3 regions of the Bradyrhizobium sp. MOS001 genome follow, and region 2 is predicted to be linked to each of the others. Evidence: riboswitches for the same ligand, from Rfam matches in the RefSeq annotation. Region 2 holds a riboswitch; each other region holds the start of a gene.
What was found. A riboswitch is a leader RNA that binds a small molecule or an ion and turns the genes downstream of it on or off. The one in region 2 is predicted to bind cobalamin.

Region 1: it holds a riboswitch for cobalamin, as region 2 does, so the genes downstream of both, CT676_RS15150 (TonB-dependent receptor) here and CT676_RS28470 (DUF1636 domain-containing protein) in region 2, are expected to answer to the same signal.
Region 3: it holds a riboswitch for cobalamin, as region 2 does, so the genes downstream of both, CT676_RS02680 (ribonucleoside-diphosphate reductase subunit alpha) here and CT676_RS28470 (DUF1636 domain-containing protein) in region 2, are expected to answer to the same signal.

The regions. Positions count from the first base shown of each region.
Region 1 is NZ_SPVJ01000009.1:44,590-51,152, reverse strand. It holds gene CT676_RS15160 (Cj0069 family protein) at 1-210, opposite strand, end outside; gene CT676_RS15155 (GFA family protein) at 371-778, opposite strand; gene CT676_RS15150 (TonB-dependent receptor) at 917-3,265, opposite strand; cobalamin riboswitch at 3,465-3,673, opposite strand; gene CT676_RS15145 (hypothetical protein) at 3,905-4,270, shown strand; gene CT676_RS15140 (FixH family protein) at 4,373-4,765, shown strand; gene CT676_RS15135 (efflux RND transporter periplasmic adaptor subunit) at 4,850-6,283, shown strand; gene CT676_RS15130 (efflux RND transporter permease subunit) at 6,280-6,563, shown strand, end outside.
Region 2 is NZ_SPVJ01000029.1:65,700-72,262, forward strand. It holds gene cobN (cobaltochelatase subunit CobN) at 1-1,377, opposite strand, end outside; gene cobW (cobalamin biosynthesis protein CobW) at 1,377-2,426, opposite strand; gene CT676_RS28470 (DUF1636 domain-containing protein) at 2,423-2,797, opposite strand; cobalamin riboswitch at 2,893-3,115, opposite strand; gene cobO (cob(I)yrinic acid a,c-diamide adenosyltransferase) at 3,156-3,791, shown strand; gene CT676_RS28480 (cobyric acid synthase) at 3,815-5,263, shown strand; gene cobD (threonine-phosphate decarboxylase CobD) at 5,252-6,217, opposite strand; gene cbiB (adenosylcobinamide-phosphate synthase CbiB) at 6,229-6,563, opposite strand, start outside.
Region 3 is NZ_SPVJ01000001.1:555,288-561,850, reverse strand. It holds gene CT676_RS45105 (TonB-dependent receptor plug domain-containing protein) at 1-770, shown strand, start outside; gene CT676_RS45100 (TonB-dependent receptor) at 767-1,807, shown strand; gene CT676_RS02690 (hypothetical protein) at 1,825-2,835, shown strand; gene CT676_RS02685 (hypothetical protein) at 2,897-3,475, shown strand; cobalamin riboswitch at 3,589-3,807, shown strand; partial or broken gene CT676_RS02680 (ribonucleoside-diphosphate reductase subunit alpha) at 3,929-6,563, shown strand, end outside.

The DNA of each region.
Region 1 (6,563 bases), on a different contig from region 2:
GCCATCGACGGCGAGCAGTTGATCGCGCGCGGCGTCGGCGAAAATCTCGTCGTAGATCACCGGCCGGGCTTCGATGCCGACCGCGGCGAGTGCTTCGAAAACGCGAACGAAGCGGCTGTTTTGCGCCGTCGCGTCCCGGCGCGCGGCTGCATCGCCGCGGGAGAGGATGGCAACGGTATGGCGGAGAGGAGGGTGGCGTTCGGTATCCATGCGCAAGCTCCACGAATGGCGTGCTGCGCAGAGCTTGGACCGAGGTCTCACGGGGAGTCTGCTTCGTCCCCACGCCGATGAATGTACGTGAAATCGTCCGGTCGTTGCAAGATGGTGCTTGTGCGGTTCCATCTAGACGGCGAACGCTTCGCGCGCGCCGCTACGGTGGCGGAGGATAGCGGTCGAATGTCGGCAGTTCGTGCGCGCGCTCCATCCATCGAAGGCGCTCTGCGACCTGGATGTGCATCGTCGCCGGTACGGCATCGGGATCGTCGTAGGTCGCGCTCTGGACGTCGATGACCCCGGGCAACATGTCGGCATTGACATAAAACAGGCCGGTTCCGCAGTCGCCGCAAAAGTGCCGCCGGGCATTTTCCGAGGAGTGATACACCTTGGGCTCGCCCTTGGTCACCTTGACGGCATCGTCCGCGTACATCGTCCAGCCGACGACGGGAGCGCCCGCGTGAAGCCTGCAATCGCGGCAGTGACACAGCGCGTGCACGATCGCTTCGCCCTCGACCTGATAGCGGATCGCGCCGCAGTGACAACCGCCGGTGATGGTGCTCATGCGTTCCTCCCGATGGAAGACAGGTCTCGTTGATCGATAGCTCTCGAGACCTGCGGCTTCAACGGCGCAATCGATTTGCGATTGCGTCCTACTGTCGCGTGACAACTCCTGCCACGGCGCGGGCGAGGTGATCCGCGACTACCACTTGAACGAAGCCGCGATCTCGTAGCTGCGCGGCGCGCCCAGGATGATCTGGTCGGTGTAACCCGGATCGCCCCAGGCCGCGTAGAGCTTGTTGGTCAGGTTCCTCACGCGAAAGCTGATCCGGGTCTGGTCGACGCCCGGGAAATAGGCTTTTGGAATATCGACGAACGCGTATGCGTCGAAGATCGTGTAGGCGTCCATCGTGACCAGATTGTCCTGGAAGTTGAAGCGGTCGCCGACGTGACGGACGAGGCCGCCGATCTCGACCGGCAGCTTCGTGTCGAAGCGATAGGAGGCGCCGGCGTTGGCGATGAAGTTGGGAACGTTGGGCGGCGTCTTGCCCGAATAGGACTGGAAGTCGCCATTGCCGTCGACATAGGTGAAGTCGATGAAGCGCGACTGCACGAAGGCGACGTTGCCCCATAGTTTCAGGCCCGCGACCGGATTGACCGCGGCGGCGATCTCGACGCCCTTGGAGGCCATCTTGCCGGCGACGTTGAAGAGGATGCCGCTTTCGGGGACGTAGACGTTCTTGCGCTCGATGTCGAAGGCCGAGAACGTGGCCTCCGCGCGCCTGTCGGCCGACAGCAGCTTCACGCCGGTCTCGTAGGTCCGCGACGTCGTGAGCAGCAGCGGCGTCGTGGGCCTGAGGATGAAGATGTTCGCCACCGTCGGGTCGGCTGCCGTCGCGTACTGGCTGTAAAGCATCACGCCGGGCGCGATGTCCCAGGTGTAGCCGATGCGTCCGGTGACCGGATTGAACGTCTTCGAGAAAGGATAGTTGGCTTTCAGGAGGCCATTCTCGTCGAAGCGGGTCCGCGACAGCTCGATATTCTCAAAACGGATGCCGCCGATCAGCGCAAAGGTCGAGGTCAGCTTGAGCCGGTCCTCGAACGACAGCGAGGCGGTGTCGAGATGGGTGTAGATCTTCTCGTCGCTGCGCGGGCCGTAGAGGCCGCGGTCCGGATTGAGGAGGTCGACGTAGTCATTGAAGAACAGCGTGTCCTGCGAGACGTTGAACTGGTTGCTGCTCGCCGCCACGGTGGCGACGAAGCGATTGTCCATTCCGCCGAGATTGGAATTGACGGTGAGGTCGGTGATGTTGCCGTAGAGCCGCTGCGCGTGATCGAGCGCCAGGCGCTCGCGGTAGATGCTCTGCGCGCCTGCGAAATTGCCTACGGTCTGGTCAAACGACGAGATCTCGTTGTTGAACCAGTGCCGGTGGGCGTCATAGCCATAGACCAGGCTCTTCAGCGAGATGTTGTTGGTGATGTCCCATTGAAAGCCGCTGCGCAGCCAGAGCTCGTTGGCGCCGCTGTGATTGTCGAGCACGTTGTAGTTCGTGGTCAGCGTGCGCGCGTCGATGGTGACCGGGACCGGCGTGCCGCCGCCGAGGTAATAGTTGCTCCAGAGGCCGGAGACGACGCCATACGTCGGCACGATGCCCGGCGCGTTCGCCGGCACCAGCGGCGTCCCCCAGTAGAAGCGGTCGTTGTCCTGCCTGTATTCGGTCGCGCCCCAGATCCTCAGGTTCTCGTTGACGCGATAGTTCAGCTGGCCCGAGACGTTGCTGAGCTTCGAATAGGTGTCGTCGATAAAGCCCTTGTTGTTGAAATGGCTGATGTCGAAGCGGTAGTCGAGGCCGTTGATCAGCGTGCTGCCGCCCGATCCGTAACCGGCGCGATAGCCGTTGAAGGAATCGTAGGAAGTGAAGGCGTCGTTGACGATTGGTCCGGTGTGCGGCGCCTTGTTCACGTAGTTGATGGCGCCGCCGGTCGCACCGAGGCCCGCCACCAGCGAGTCCGGTCCCTTGATGATCTCGACCTGCTGGAGACCAGCCACGTCCATGGGACGGCCGGTCATGGTCGACGGCCCGATCGGGATTCCGTTGTAGAGCGTGGAGATCTGGTCGCCGGAAAAGCCACGCATCGAGAAGATGGCGGGCGCGCCGGGCGCATCGCCGCCGGTGACGCCGACTGCAGCCTTGGCGACGTCGGTCGTGGTCCGGATGCCCAGGTTCTGCATCGTCTGTTGACCGATGACCTCGACGGTCGCCGGCATCTCGCGCGCCGTGATGCCGAGCCGGGAGCCGACGTCGGTGACGGCTGCCGTATTGAGCGGCGTCTGTACCGGCCCGCTCGGAGCTTGCGCGGCCGGAACGGCGACAGCAGGGGCGCCACGATTGCGTCCCGCGGCGCGCCGGGCCGCGCGCTGCTTCTGAGTGCCGGGGCTGACGGCAGGAGCCTGTCGCGGCGCAGGCGGCGACACGATCACCGGGCCGACCTCCCGGGAGCGGTTGTCCTGCGCCGCGCTTTGCGCGAGCGCCGCGGACGACAAGGACACCGACGAGAGCAGAGTAATCAGGAAAGCACGCGATAACGCTGGCCTTGCGCCAGCACGGAAATGAAGATTTTGCACGACAACGCTCTGCGGCGACGCAAACAAACCGTCACCGCGGTTGCCTTAGTCATCCACCTTCGCCCCAGGCGGCGGATGCACCGGCTACTTGTCCGACATCAGGGCACCCCGCCCAATGCGTTCGCGCGTGACCATGGCTGGTAGCAGGTTTCCTGGCTCGCGGGTCATCGCCTTCGACCACCTTCCCAGAGGCCCAAGCGGGGCTCCAGTGGTTCGTTTGGTCGTCGGCTATCCGCCTACAGTTGCGGGGGCAGCCGCGGAATTGCCCACTGAGGTGGACGCACCGCATTCCCTTGAAGAGTCCTTGCGGACACTACCGATCACGAAACTGGCATCAGGGGATGAGCGCGTCAACATCCGCGCGGGCTGCTGGACGGGCCGGTCGGTCGATGGTGGCCTTGTGTTGCTGTTTTGCACGATAGTCCGAAGGACCGCGTCGAAACGTCCAACCCGGCCTCCGGACGAGCCTGGGTAACGAACGCTTGACCACGATCAATAACTGCCTTTGGTGTCCGAGTATGCTACTGAGGCCGAGTTCCGGCCCGACAAGGTAAGTCGATATTGATGCAGTTCGTCCGTACCATCCTGGCAGTCGCCATCGCCATATCCTTGGCGATGCTGCCGGTTGGCGCGTCCGCGGCGAACCTCGCAATGTCGTCGGATGGCATGCAGACGGCCATGCACATGAGCGGCGACGCCGACATGTCGATGGACGATTGTTGTCCCGACATGAAGGGAACGGGCTCCCATAGCGGCGGCTACAAGTGCGGGATGGGCTTCTGCTGCGTCGGTGGGATCATCGCGCTCGGTGATGTCAGGCCCGTGGCGTTCGAACGTCTCGCCGTCATGGCCAGCACGATGGCTATTCCCCCGGATCAGGTCGTTTCCTTCCGCGGCGGCAGTCCTCCTTTCCGACCTCCTCGAATCTGATCTCGCAAAGCCCGAGACGCGAGCGGCGTGCCTGCTCGCGACGACGACTGACGTGCGCGCTTCACGCGCCACGGCGAAAGATCAATTCATGAGGACAGGACAATGCTTTCCAAAATCAGCACCGCGGCTCTCGCCGCCACCCTTTCGCTTGCCGCTTCCGCCGCGATGGCGGGCGCGGGCGACTACGCCTTCGAGCCCGTCACTCCGCAGATGAAGAAGGGCGAAGACGTCACGCTCGCCGTTCGCCTGACGAACAAGCAGACCGGCAAGCCGATACCGGACGCAGTCATCTTCAAAAGCCGCCTCGACATGGCCCCGGACGGGATGGCCGAGATGGAATCGGCGGTCGCGCCGCTGCCGTCCAGGGAGCCGGGTGTGTACGCCTTCAAGACGGACCTGCCGATGGCTGGACGCTACCAGATGACGCTGTCCGTGAAGGTGCAGGGCGAACCGGAGACCGTCACCGGCAAGGTGATCGTCACGGCGGTCAAGTGAGCGTTCGGGCGCTGCCCGGCGGCGCCCGACATTCCCCTTTTTCCTTCACACGGACGCGCGCTCCCGGGCGCGCGGATACACCATATGAAAACGCTGCGTCTCCTGACGGCTCTTGCGCTGGGCGGTGGCCTGGTCCTGGCCGGCTACTACTGGCATTCGAACGGTGCGGGCTGGCTCGCTGAGGCCGACATATCATCGGCTGCGGCTGGCGCGGAGCGAACGCCGCTTTACTACCGCGATCCAAGCGGTGCGCCGCTCTGGTCTGCGGGTCAGAAGAAGGACGACCGCGGGCGGGACTATGTGCCGGTCTACGACGACGATGGAGCGGCCGTCGCGCCGGCGCTACCGAAGGCGCAAGCGGCTTCGCCGCGAAAAATCCTCTACTACCGCAATCCGATGGGGCTGCCCGACACGTCGCCCGTCCCAAAGAAGGATCCGATGGGGATGGACTATGTCGCCGTTTACGAAGGCGACGACACCGACGACGGCACGGTGAAGCTGTCGCCCGGCAAGATCCAGCGCGCGGGCGTGAAGTCCGAGCCCGTCGCGCGGCGCCCGATCCGGGTCTCGGTGAAGGCGCCCGGCACGATCCAGCTCGATGAACGCCGCGTGTCGGTGATCGCGATGCGCGCCGAGAGCTTCGTGCAGAAGGTCGCCGACGTGACGACCGGCACGCGCGTGAAGGCCGGCCAGCCGCTGATGGAAATCTACAGTTCGGCGGTGGCGTCCGCGGCGGCGGAATATCTCGCGACGATCACCTCCAGGACGGTCGGCGGTGTCGAGATGTACGGCCGCGGCTCGCGGCAGCGGCTGGTCAATCTCGACGTTCCCGAGTCCGTCATCGCGGAGATGGACAAGACGCACACCGCGCCCGTGGCCATACGCTGGTCTGCGTCGCGCGACGGGGTCGTGCTCGAACGCAACGCGATCGAAGGCATGCGGGCCAATCCCGGCGACGTCCTGTTCCGGATCGCGGACACCTCGGTGGTCTGGGCGCTGGTCGACGTGGCCGAGCGCGATCTCGGCAACATCGCGGTGGGGCAGTCAGTCGCGGTGCGCGCGCGCAGTTTCCCCGGCCGAACCTTCACCGGGACAATCGCCGTCGTCTATCCGCAGGTGAACCGCGACACGCGAACCGTTCGCATCAGGATCGAGCTTGCCAATCCGGACGCGGTGCTGCTGCCCGACATGTACGTCGATGCCGATATCGACACGGCCGATGCCGCGCCCGTCCTGGCGATACAGGACAGCGCGGTGCTCGACACCGGCAGCCGGCAGGCCGTCCTCGTCGACAAGGGGGAAGGGCGTTTCGAACCGCGGGAAGTCAAGCTCGGCCGTCGCGGCGGCGGCTATGTCGAGGTGCGCCATGGTCTCGCGGACGGCGAGGCGGTGGTGACCTCCGCCAACTTCCTGATCGATGCGGAAAGCAACCTGAAGGCGGCGCTGAAGGGGTTTGGCGAGGCGGCATCCCAGGCCACCGACGCCGGCCCTGGCAATGCAACGGGAGATCACAAATGATCGCCCGCATCATCGCCTGGTCGGCGCGCAATCTGCTGCTCGTGCTGTTCGGGACCGGCTTCGCGGCCGCCGCCGGCCTCTATGCCCTGGTTCACCTTCCGCTGGATGCGATCCCGGATCTCTCGGATACGCAGGTCATCGTCTACACCGAGTATCCCGGCCAGGCGCCGCAGGTGATCGAGGATCAGGTCACCTATCCGCTGACGACGGCGATGCTCACGGTGCCGAAATCGAAGGTCGTACGCGGCTTCTCGTTCTTCGGCGTTTCCTTCGTCTACGT
Region 2 (6,563 bases):
CGGCGCGCCCCAGGCCTGCGCGAGATCATCCTGCAAGGCTTGCGGCAAGCGCGAGAGCGCCGCGCGGTAGTCGGCGACGCTCCAGGTCAAGTTCTGCTTGAGCAGCGTCTCGCCGAGCGCCTGAACCGGCGCAACATCGATGCCGGACTCGGTCAGGTCAGACAGCAATGCCTCGACCGACGCCAGCGCATCGAGACCAACCGCATGCGCGATCTGATGCGGACGGCCCGGGTAGTTCGAGAGCACGAGCGCCACCCGTTTCTCGGCGGCTGGCGTCTCCGCGAGGCGCCGCCAGGCCGCAACGCGCGCGGCGACGGCGTTCACGCGCTCCTCGTCAGGGCGGTGCGCCAGATGCGAAAATTGCAGATCGGGATCGCGCTCCGCCGCCGATTTGAAACTCACCACGCCCGCGAACAGGCGGCCGTCGACCTCCGGCAGCACCACATGCATCGCGAGATCGCCGGGCGACAGGCCGCGCAGCGACTCCGCCCAGTCTTCGCGCCGTGCCGATGAGAGCGCGACCTGGAAGACGGGACATGATGCAGCATCGAACGGTGTCGTGCCGTCGTCGCCCATCGCCGAGAACGCCGTCGCGTTGACGATCGCGGCCGGAGGATTCGTCGCGAAATAGGTCCGCAGCCAGTCCGCAACGCCCGGAGCCTTCAGCGAGGTGACGAACGCGCCGTACGCGTCAAAGCCGCGCTCGCGCAGCGCCGCGATCAGGGCGTCGACCGGCCCGGTATCCGCGGCGGTGAGATAGGAACGATAGAAGGTCACGAACGCGAGCGGCTTTCCCTCGCCTGCCATCGGCGCAGCAATGACGCCACGCGCGGGATCGTAAAAGCCCATCTCAGGCAGGTTCATCTCGCCGACGACCGGGCCTGCGTAAAGGCCCGAGGCCAACGCGAGCTGCGCGATCGCGGCCTGGGCTGCAACAGGACCGCCGGTGTCGCAGAGCACCTTGAGCCGGCGCAGCGTCGAAACCGGCAGGGTCGAGTAGGCATCGAGCCGCGTGTCGTCGCGGCCGTCGGCCGGCAGCACGGCCAGCACGATGTTGCGGTTCTTCGCAAGCTGCTGCAGGGCCGCGAGCCCGTACGGCCAATAGGACTCACCGCCGATCAGGCGCACCAGGATGCCGCGCGCCTGCGACAGCGTGCGCTCGATATAGGTGTCGACCGACAACGGATGACGCAGCTCCGCGAGATTGGCGAGCCGCAGCGACGGCAGGCTGTTACGGCCGCGCCGCCAGCCGGCCGCGAACGCGGCAAGGTCGGAATCCGAGTACGAGAGCACCACGAGATCGGCCGGGTCCTGGCCGATGTCCCTTGGCGTCGCGGTCTCCTCGAGACCGCGGCTCTCGCGGAAGACGACGTGCATCAGATACCAGATCCTGAAAGCCCAAGTCCGACCTTGATCGCGGCCTCGTCGATATCGCCGTGCTCGCCGATCACGACAAGCTTCGACTGCCTGAGAGCTGCGCCCCAGGGCTTGTCGAACTGGTGGCGCACGCGCTCGCCGACCGCTTGCAGCAACAGGCGCATCGGCTTGCCCGCGACCGCGATATAGCCCTTGACGCGCAGCACGTTCTGCTCGCGCGAAAGACGCTGCACCGACGCGACCAGTGCGTCGATGTCGCTGATTTCAGGAAGATCGATCACAACGGAGGCGAAATCGTCGTGCTCGTGATCCTCCTCGCCGTCGTGATGCGAGGGGCGCGCGGCGAGATCGTTCTCTGCGGCGGCGCCAAGGCCGAGGATGACACGCGCATCGATCGCGCCATCGGTGACGGATAGCATCGGCACGCGGCGCGGCATCTCGGCGGTAATGGCGGCCTTGGCGGCTTCGATCCCTGCGGCCCCCGCAAGATCGGCCTTGGTCAGCAGCACGATGTCGGCGCAGGCGATCTGGTCCTCGAACACTTCCGACAGCGGCGTCTCGTGATCGAGATTTCCATCCGCTGCGCGCTGCGCTTCCACGGCAGCCGGGTCCGGCGCAAAACGGCCGGCGGCAACAGCCTCGGCATCGGCCAGCGCGATCACGCCGTCGACCGTGATCCGCGAGCGGATCTCCGGCCAGTCGAACGCCTTCAGCAGCGGCTTCGGCAGCGCCAGGCCCGAGGTCTCGATCAGGATGTGATCGGGCCGCACCGGCCGCGCCAAGAGCTTTTCCATGGTCGGAATGAAATCGTCCGCAACGGTGCAGCAGATGCAGCCATTGGCGAGCTCGACGATGTTCTCCTCCGGGCAATTCGCATCGGCGCAGGATTTCAGGATCTCGCCGTCGACACCCTCGCTGCCGAACTCGTTGACCAGCACGGCGAGCTTCTTGCCGTCAGGGTTTGCGAGCAGATGCTGGATCAGCGTGGTCTTGCCGGAGCCGAGAAAACCCGTGACCACCGTCACAGGGACTTTTGCGAGCGAGTTCATTCGGCGGCCTCCGGCAACACGGCAATGGGGGGAATGCGGGCAAGCGACTGCTTGCGGAAGATTTCGGGACGGCTGCGCCAGGGCACGAGGCCGTCGGGCGCGGCGGCATAGGCCGCAGCACCCGCGACCACGTCGCTCGCATGGGCCTCTGACAGACGGCCATAGACATAGGACCAGCGGCCGGGCGCGCTGAGCGCAACCGAGCAACCCTGGCTGCATGCCGACAGGCATTCGACGGGAACCACATTGACGCCCTCGGGCACGCCGGCGTCGAGGATCGCACCATGCAGGCGCTTGCCGGGCGTCGTCTCACCCTCGTCGAGCGTCTGGCCGGCACGGCAGGTAATACAGACGTGAAGTGTGACGGTCATCGCCTCTTCCAGGATAAACAGCGGGAGGCGAAGAGGCACACGGACCATTCCCCCGAAGGTCCGTTTCCCCGTCGCGGAACACCCCGTCCGCCGGTCCAAAACTCGTCCGCGCTGGCAGGTCTCCCGGCTTGCGGAGCAGGGCTTTTGGCCCTTCGATCCCCGCCTTCCCGATCCCCTGGGGGATCAGTGGCTTCGGGCATCTCTCCGGTCACGGTCGCGGGGGCGGCTGCAGTTTGGAGCCGAATCTTGTCGATTCGGACCCTATCGCATTCCCTCTTCGCCTGTCATAGGACAGGAACCAACGCCGGGCCACCATTTGCCCCCGGCCGCCTCTTGTCAAGCCGAAGGACCCTGTCAGATGACGCCTGAACCGGATACCCAAACGGCCGAGGAAACCGACGCCCGCCACGCCGCGAAAATGGCGAAAATCAAGGTCGCCCGCGACAAGATCATGGCGACCAAGAGCGGCGAAAAGGGCCTCATCATCGTCCACACCGGCGCCGGCAAGGGCAAGTCCACCTCCGCCTTCGGCATGATCGTCCGCTGTGTCGCCCATGGCTTCCCCTGCGCGGTCGTGCAGTTCATCAAGGGCGCCTGGGACACCGGCGAACGGCGCCTGCTCACCGGCCATTTCGGCGAGCTCTGCCAGTTCCATGCGATGGGCCAAGGGTTCACCTGGGAGACGCAGGACCGCGCCCGCGACATCGCCGCAGCACAGGCCGGCTGGGCGAAGGCCAAGGAGCTGATCTCAGATTCCAATCTGCGCATGGTCGTGCTCGACGAGATCAACATCGCGCTGCGCTACGACTATCTCGACATCGCCGAGGTCGTCGACTTTCTGAAAACGCACAAACCGCCGATGACGCATGTCGTGCTCACCGGGCGCAACGCCAAGGACGAGCTGATCGAGATCGCCGATCTCGTCACCGAGATGACGCTGGTCAAGCACCCCTTCCGCTCCGGCATCAAGGCGCAAGCCGGCGTCGAGTTCTGACGACGCCAGATTCTGAAAACACCATGGCGCGCGCATTGATGATCCAGGGGGCCGGCTCGGACGTGGGCAAGTCGCTCATCGTCGCCGGCCTCGCGCGCGCCTTCACGCGGCGCGGCCTGCGCGTGCTGCCCTTCAAGCCGCAGAACATGTCGAACAACGCGGCCGTCACCGTCGACGGCGGCGAGATCGGTCGCGCCCAGGCGCTGCAGGCGCTGGCCGCCGGCGTCGAGCCGCACACCGACATGAACCCGGTGCTGCTGAAGCCGGAGACCGATGTCGGCGCACAAATCATCGTCCAGGGAAAGCGCATCGCGACCGCGCGGGCGCGTGAATATGCGGCGATGAAACCGTCGCTGATGGGCGCGGTGCTGGAAAGCTTCGAGCGGCTGAAAGCGCGCGCCGATCTGGTGCTGGTCGAAGGCGCCGGCAGCCCGGCCGAGGTCAACCTGCGCAAGGCCGACATCGCCAATATGGGCTTTGCACGCAAGGCCGACGTGCCGGTCGTGCTGGTCGGCGACATCGACCGCGGCGGCGTCATCGCCCAGCTCGTCGGCATCAAGACGGTGATCAACCCCGACGATGCCGCGATGATCGAGGGTTTCGTCATCAACAAGTTCCGCGGCGACCCCTCGCTGTTCGACGACGGCTACAAGCTGATCGAGCAGAAGACCGCGTGGCGCGGCCTTGGCGTGCTGCCCTGGTTCGCGCGCGCCGGCGAGCTGCCAGCCGAGGATGCGCTGGGGCTGAGCGACGCGCGCAAGCCGGGCCAGTGCAAGATCGCCTGCCTCGCGCTGTCGCGGATCGCCAATTTCGATGATCTCGATCCGTTGAAGCTCGAGCCTGGCGTCGATCTCGTGATGGTGCGGCCGGGCGAAGCCATCCCCGGCGACGTCCGCCTCGTCATCATCCCCGGCTCGAAGTCCACCCGCGGCGATCTCGCCTTCCTGCGCGCGCAGGGCTGGGACATCGATCTCCTGGCGCATCACCGCCGCGGCGGCCATGTGCTTGGCCTCTGCGGCGGTTATCAGATGCTCGGACGCAGCGTCGCCGACCCTGACGGCATCGAAGGTCCCGCCGGCGACACGCCGGGCCTCGGACTTCTGGACGTCGCGACAATGATGAGCCCGCAGAAGACGCTGACGCGCGTCGCGGCTGTCCATGCCGCCACGGACCAGCCTATCGACGCCTACGAAATCCACATCGGCCACACCGACGGACCGGATCGCGCGCGCCCGTTTGCGAAACTGAACGGCGAGCCCGAAGGCGCGATCTCACGCGATGGCCGCGTGCAAGGCAGCTATCTGCACGGCCTGTTCACGTCGGATGATTTCCGCAAGGCGTATCTCGCAAAGCTCGACATTCCGGCAGGCGACGAGCCTTATCACAGCAGGGTCGAGAGCGCGCTCGACGCCCTCGCCGATCACATCGAACAGCATCTCGACGTCGGCGGCCTGCTCGCGCTAGCGCGCTAGCGCCTCGGCAAGGCGCGTCCATTCGGCTTCGCTGCCGGGAAGCCCGAGGCGCAGCCATGCCGGCTCTTTCGCGAATACGCGCGACCAGATTTGGCTACGCGCCAGTTTCTCCTGCGCAGCAAGCGCATCAGGCGTCTCGTAGAGACGAAACAGCGGCGCACCACCGACGAGCCGCCAGCCTTGCGACTGCACGATGTCGTCGAGGCGGGCACAGTCGCGTGCGAGCCGCGCGGACGTGGCCTCGGCCCAGGCGTCGTCGCGCAAGGCGCGGCAGCCGATCGCGATCGCAGCTCCCGACACCGGCCATGGCCCCGACATCGCCGCGAGCTTGGCGATGTCGGCCGCATGGCCGAGCGCAAACCCAAGCCGCAGGCCGGCAAGACCATAGAACTTGCCGAAGGAGCGCAGGACCAGCAGTCCAGGCCGATCCGCCTCGGATGCGAGCGACAGCTGCGGGGCGGCATCGGCAAAACTCCCGTCGATGACGAGACGGCCGACGCGCGGCAGCAGCGCCAGCAAATCCTCTGGCGCAAAACGCCGGCCATCGGGATTGTTGGGATTGACGACGACGGCGAGATCTGTGCCCGCCAGCGCGTCGAGCTCGCCGACCTCCTGGACATCCCAGCCTGCAGCCGACAAGACCCCGGAATATTCGTTGTAAGTCGGCCCGAGGATGCGCGCGCGGCCGACTGGCGCGAGTTGCGGCAGCAATTGAATGGCGGCCTGCGCACCGCCCATTGCGACGATCGGCGCGCTTGTGCCGTAGGCATGCTGTGCCGCCTGATGCAGGCTCTCGATCTCAGCGCGCGACGGCAGCGCGTTCCATGCGCGCGGGCTCACCTCACCCACGGGATAAGGCAGGCGGTTGATCCCGGTCGACAGATCGATCCAGTCCTCCGCGCGCCCGCCAAAACGCTGCTGGGCCAGATCGAGATTTCCACCGTGCTCGCGCATGCCCCGTTCTTTCACGCGAAGGCCAGGATCGCAAGGAGGCCGGCGAGCAGCAGCATGGCGCGGCGGTAGATCGTTAACCCCTGGCTGATGTCCGCGGCAAGCGGATCGCGCGCGCCTTCGTTGAGCCAGGGCTCATCGGTCGCGCTGCCGCGATAGATGCGGGGGCCGCTGAGCCGCACGCCGAGCGCGCCCGCCATCGCCGCTTCCGGCCAGCCGGCATTGGGCGAGCGGTGACGGCGGGCATCGCGCGTCATGCACGACAGCGCAACCGAGCGCCGCGACGCCAACAGGACGAACAGAAAGCCGGTCAGCCGCGCCGGAATGAAGTTTGCGACGTCGTCGATGC
Region 3 (6,563 bases), on a different contig from region 2:
TCACTCCGACCAATCTGGTTGCGAGCTCGGTGACGGTTCTGACCGCCAGAGACATGGAGCGCGATCAGCGCCGGACCGCATCCGATGCGCTGAGCGCGGTTCCTGGCCTGAACCTCGTGCAGACCGGCGGTCCGGGGGGACAGACGTCGATCTTCATGCGCGGAACGAATTCCAACCACACCAAGGTCCTGATCGACGGCATCGATGTCAGCGATCCCGGCAACCCGAACCGTTCGTTTGATTTCGGCCAGTTGCTCACCTCCGACATTCAGCAGATCGAAGTCCTGCGCGGTCCGCAGGGCGGTCTCTACGGCGCAGACGCGCTGGGTGGCGTGATCTCCATCGTGACGAAGAAGGGCGACGGTCCCGCCCGCGCCACCGGCTCGGTCGAGGGAGGCTCGTTCGGAACGTTCAATCAAACTGCAGGTCTGAGCGGTTCACAGGACCACTTCAACTATGCCTTCAACGTCGCGCATTTCCACGCGAACGACGTGCCGGTGACGCCGGTCGAATTGCTGCCGCCGGGGCAGAAGGCGATCGGCAACAACTACGACAACATGACTTATTCGACGAAGCTTGGCGCCGAACTGAGCGAAAACCTGACGCTCAATGGCGTGGCGCGGTACACCGACGCTACCCTGCGCTTTACCGGAGACACCTTCGATCCCGTCACATCCGCGAGCTTCCCGCGGCCGCGCAAAGCACGCAGACGGTGCACCAGCTCTTCACGCGCGGGGAGGCGGTCTGGTCCGCTCTCGACGACCGGATGAAAAGCTATTTCGGCGTCAACTACACCAATCACTGGAACTACAACATCTCGCCCGGCGACGTGATGGCCACGATTACGACCGGCGACCGCGTCAAGTATGATTGGCACACCACGACCCAGCTCGCGCCCAACAACAATGTCATCATTGGTGCGGAGCATGAGACCGAAACACTGCAAACGGCGACGGTCTCGGCGCAAAACGTCAACAAGGCCGGGTATATGGAGCTGCAGTCCCAGTTCCGGGATCGAGTCTTCTTCACGGCCAACGTCCGGCAGGACGACAACGAGCGGTTTGGAGAGCATCCGACCTTTCGTCTGGCGTCTGCCGTGATCGTGCCGGTCACGGATACGAAGTTCAAGGGAAGCTACGGCACGGGGTTCAAGGCGCCCACGCTCAACCAGCTTTACGTGAGCTTTCCCGCGTTCTTCTTCTTTGCAAATCCCAACCTCAGGCCCGAGGAAAGCGTCGGATATGACGCCGGCTTCGAGCAACCCTTGTTTGGCGATCGCGTTCGCTTCGGCTCGACCTACTTCCGCAACAACATCACGGACCTGATCCAGAGCACGTTCGATCCCGTGACGTTCGCGAGCACCAACACCAATATCGGCAAGGCGATCACGGAGGGCACGGAGAGCTTCGTCGCGGCTGCGATCACGGACCGGCTTCGCGTTCGTGCCGACTACACTTTTACCCGCGCGGTGGATGCGACGGCGGGACTGGAGCTGCTGAGGCGTCCGAAGGAGAAGTGGAGCGCAAATGTCATCTGGAATCCGATCGATCCGCTGACACTTTCCGCAACCGTGTTGCACGTCGGGAGTTTCGTCGATGGTAACCGCGACTTCAGCATTCTGCGTCTGCTGGCTCCAGCCTACACTGTCGTCAACGTCGCAGCCGAATATCTGGTCACCGACCAGGTGAAGGTGTTCGGCCGGGTCGATAATCTCGCCAATGTGCACTATCAAAATCCGACCGGCTTTCTGCAGCCGGGACTGGGCGTCTATGGCGGCATTCGCCTGGCGAATTACGACGTCAGATAGCGAGAGAGAGAAGCCTCATGACGACGGCCGATCCGCTCATGGACCTGATCGCAAGCCAGCTTGCCGACGCTGAGGCCGGCTGGAGCGTCGGCACGTTCGGTGCCATTGCCGAGTTCACACGCGAGCCCGGTGAGGCCTTCGATATGGAGCAGTCTCGCAACGGGATCAGCGCCGTGACGCAGAAGGGTGGGATACGCGTTGTCTCCCACCCGGATCTGCGCCTGATCGCATCGGAATCGCCGACCACGGAGAGCTGGAGCCACCGCATCGCGCTGTGTCTTCCGCATGAAGCCAGCGCCATGAGTGGTCGTACCGTGCTGACCGAGCTCGGTCCGGATATCGAGGCGCTCCTGACGAGGGATCGCAGCGGCATCCTGTTCGACCTTGGCCTCGGAACGTTGCAGGTCGACGCCTGCATCCGTGTCAGCGATGCCGATGCCGTCGCCGCGCTCAGGAGCCGCACGGGCCAATCCGTGTTCGCGCCCGAAAGCGACGCCATGCGGATCATTCTGGCCGCCAATCCGCACCGCGTCTTCATCAGCCGCATCGGGCGCGCCGAGGTATTCCAGCCGATCCCGCCGCCGGGCGGGCAAAGCCCTGACGGCCCGCACACCCACGTCTCGCCAAAGCTGCTTGCGCATCGCCGCACCCATGCCGCCACCGAGCCGCTGCCTGAGGGGTGGATCCCCTGCGCGCATCTCTATCCGGCCCATCCGCTCCGCGATCAGCTCGGCCGCAAGCGCGCTTTTCGGCCGGATCATCACGCAGCCTTCCAGGCGCTGCTCGAACTCTATGGGCTGCCGGAGCTGACGGCGTGCAAGAGGGCCGTGGTCGAGGCGGTCGCGAAGGGGCGGGGATCTGAGACGGCGACGCTTCCGCCCGATCGCACGGCGCGCGCCACCGTTCGCGTGGCCTTGCGCCAATTGGCGGCCAAGGAGCCGCACACCGTGACACTCGCCGCCTGGCTTGCCGCCTACGACCGGCGCGATCCAGCCGAGACTGAAGATCCCATGGAGGCTCTTCACTGAGTCAGACGTGATGCCGCGTTCCAGCAAAATTGTGCTACAAATCCCACAAGGAGATCGTTCCATGACTGTCACCATCCTGCCGCCCCACGCCGACCGTTTCCGCCTTCATCCGGTCGCGTCGCGCATCGCGCCGATGTTCTGCTTTGCACTGCTGACGGTGTCATGCGCGCTCGCGAGCTTCGCGCTTGCCTGCGCGACGCCGTTTGCGGCGTTCGCCGTCGTCGCCGCCGCGATGCTGCCGATGCGTCCGGCGCTGCTCGTCGTCACCGGCGCCTGGCTCGTGAACCAGACCATCGGCTTTGGCGTGCTGCACTATCCCATCGATGGCAGCACCATCGCCTGGGGCTTTGTCATCGGTGCTGCCGCGTTGCTGTCGACGGCAGCGGCATCGACCGTTCTCCGCCTGCTGCCGCAGGGCCGCACGCCGCTGATGCTGGCCATCGCGCTCGTCGCCGCCTACGCCGCCTATGAGCTCGCGCTGCTTGCCGCGACGCCGTTCCTTGGCGGAGAGGGCGCGTTCACTGCGGCCATCGTGACGCGCATCGGGCTGACCAGCGCCGTCTGGCTCGCCGGCCTCGTCGCCGCCTGCGAGATCGTCCGCCTGGTCGATCCGTTCGGGCGCGCGATGCGGAACGCGTAATGCTGGATGTGCGTCATCCCAAGGGTTGCGCGAGCCAGGCGGGAACTCCCGCATTCCACAGGGAACACCGCTTCCGGCCCGCAACGAATCGTTGACACCCGGCTGCATATGTCACCACATGTGGGCGTCACGGTTCCGCTGGATCGCAAGATTTAGTGGCTAAGAGGGAAGCCGGTGAACCGCGCGAGAGCGCGGAATTCCGGCGCTGCCCCCGCAACTGTCAGCAGCGAGCTGCTTCCGAACAATCGTCACTGGTGCCTTTCGCGCCGGGAAGACGGGAAGTGGGCGACGACCTGCGAGCCAGGAGACCTGCCGCGACGATCTGAACGTCCACGGGCGGGGTGTCCGGCGGTCGCTTGCACGCACCGCCCGGCAACTCTGCCGCCGGCGTTTCTGCAGCGTCCTTCCTTACAGCCCCGTTCAAACACAACGCGCGCATCACGGGGCCCTTTGATGTCACTCAACCTGCACGACGCGGACACCGCTTCCGCACCCATCGTTCATTTGCGTCCACAATCGCTTGCGCCTGCTTCGAGCGAGCCGGCCATGCAGATCATCCGTCGCAACGGCAAGGTCTCGCCGTTCGATTCCGCGAAGATCGCGGTCGCCATGACCAAGGCGTTTCTTGCGGTCGAAGGCACCAGTGCGGTCGCCTCGCGCCGCGTCCATGAGAGCGTGGAGCAGCTGACGGCCGAAGTCGTCGCTGCGTTGATGCGGCGGGCAGGCGAGGGACGCACCTTCCATATCGAGGATGTGCAGGACCAGGTCGAGCTCGCCTTGATGCGGAGCGAGCACCACAAGGTCGCACGCGCCTATGTGCTGTACCGCGAGGAGCGGTCGCGCCAGCGCGCCGAGGAGGCGGCCGCGGAAGCGACGCCCGCTGTCGCGCCGGCACTTCATGTCACGCTCGCCGACGGTTCGCGCGTTGGTCTCGACACCAAGCGGCTTGCGCTGATTATCGGCGAAGCCTGCGCCGGTCTCGACGGCGTCTCCGCGGCACCCGTGCTCACCGAGACCACCCGCAATCTCTACGACGGCATCAGCCAGGACGAACTGGCGCTGGCCTCGATCATGGCCGCACGCACGCTGGTCGAGCAGGAGCCGAATTATGCTTATGTCAGTGCGCGCCTGCTGCTGGACAAGCTCCGCGGCGAGGTGCTGTCCTATGTCCATGCCGGGCCGACCTTCGCCTCGCAGGCCGATATGGCTGTGCGCTATGCCGAATATTACCCGGCCTACGTGAAGACCGGCATCGTTGCCGAACTGCTCGATCCTGAACTGGCCCGCTTCGACCTCGGCCGGATCGCGGCTGCACTCAAGCCCGAGCGCGACCTGAACTTCCAGTTCCTCGGCCTCCAGACGCTGTACGACCGCTACTTCCTGCACGTCCGCGGCAAGCGGATCGAACTGCCGCAAGCTTTCTTCATGCGCGTCGCGATGGGTCTTGCGGTGCGCGAGATCGACCGAGAGGCCAGGGCGATCGAGTTCTACGATCTGCTGTCATCGTTCGACTTCATGGCCTCGACGCCGACGCTGTTCAATTCGGGTACGCTGCGTCCGCAATTGTCGTCCTGTTTTCTCACGACAGTCTCGGACGACCTCGACGGCATCTTCAAGTCGATCAAGGACAACGCACTGCTGGCAAAATATTCCGGCGGCCTCGGCAACGACTGGACGCCGGTCCGTGGGCTCGGCGCCCACATCAAGGGCACCAACGGCGAGAGCCAGGGCATCATCCCGTTCCTGAAGGTTGCCAACGACACCGCGATTGCCGTCAACCAGGGCGGCAAGCGCAAGGGCGCGGTCTGCGCCTATCTGGAGACCTGACACGTCGACATCGAGGAATTCCTCGACCTGCGCAAGAACACCGGCGACGACCGCCGTCGTACCCACGACATGAACACCGCCAATTGGGTGCCGGACCTGTTCATGCAGCGCGTCGATGCCGATGGCGAATGGACGCTGTTTTCGCCCGACGAGACGCCCGATTTGCACGATCTATACGGCGGGGCGTTCAAGACGGCTTACGAGGCCTATGAGGCCAAGGCGAAAGCCGGCGGCATGCGCGTCTTCAAGACCGTGCGCGCGAGCGACCTCTGGCGTCGCATGCTGACCATGCTGTTCGAGACCGGTCATCCCTGGATCACCTTCAAGGACCCCTGCAACCTGCGTTCGCCGCAGCGGCACGTTGGCGTGATCCACTCGTCGAACCTCTGCACCGAGATCACGCTGAACACCTCCGCCGACGAGGTCGCGGTCTGCAATCTCGGCTCCATCAACATGCTCAACCATGTCGGGCCTGATGGTGTCGACCAGGCCAAGCTGAAGCGGACGGTGACCACCGCCGTCCGGATGCTCGACAACGTCATCGACATCAATTTCTACACCATCCCGGAGGCGCGTCGCTCCAACATGCGTCATCGTCCCGTCGGGCTCGGCCTCATGGGCTTTCAGGAAGCGCTTCAGGTCCAGCGCATTCCGACCGCGTCCGACGCGGCAGTGGCGTTTGCCGACACCAGCATGGAGGCAATCTCGTTCCACGCGATCGAAGCGTCGTCCGATCTCGCCGCGGAGCGCGGACGCTATCCGAGCTTCGAGGGCTCGCTGTGGTCGAAGGGCGTCTTGCCGCTCGACTCCATCCAGCTTCTCGCCGACGCGCGCGGTGGTCTCGACGTCGATCGCTCCGCAACACTCGACTGGGATCGCCTCCGCGAGAAGGTCACGTCCAGCGGCATGCGCAACTCGAACGTCATGGCGATCGCGCCGACGGCGACGATCTCCAACATCTGCGGCGTCTCGCAGTCGATCGAGCCGAACTATCAGAACCTGTTCGTGAAATCGAACATGTCCGGCGACTTCACGGTCGTGAACGAGTTCCTGGTGCGCGACCTCAAGGCGAGGGGGCTTTGGGACGAGGTGATGGTCTCCGACCTCAAATATTTCGACGGCAGCGTCGGCCAGATCGACCGCGTTCCTGACGATCTGAAGGCGCTCTACGCCACCGCCTTCGAGATCGACAGCGCCTGGCTGATCGAGGCGGCCGCGCGCCGGCAGAAATGGATCGACCAGTCGCAGTCGCTCAACCTCT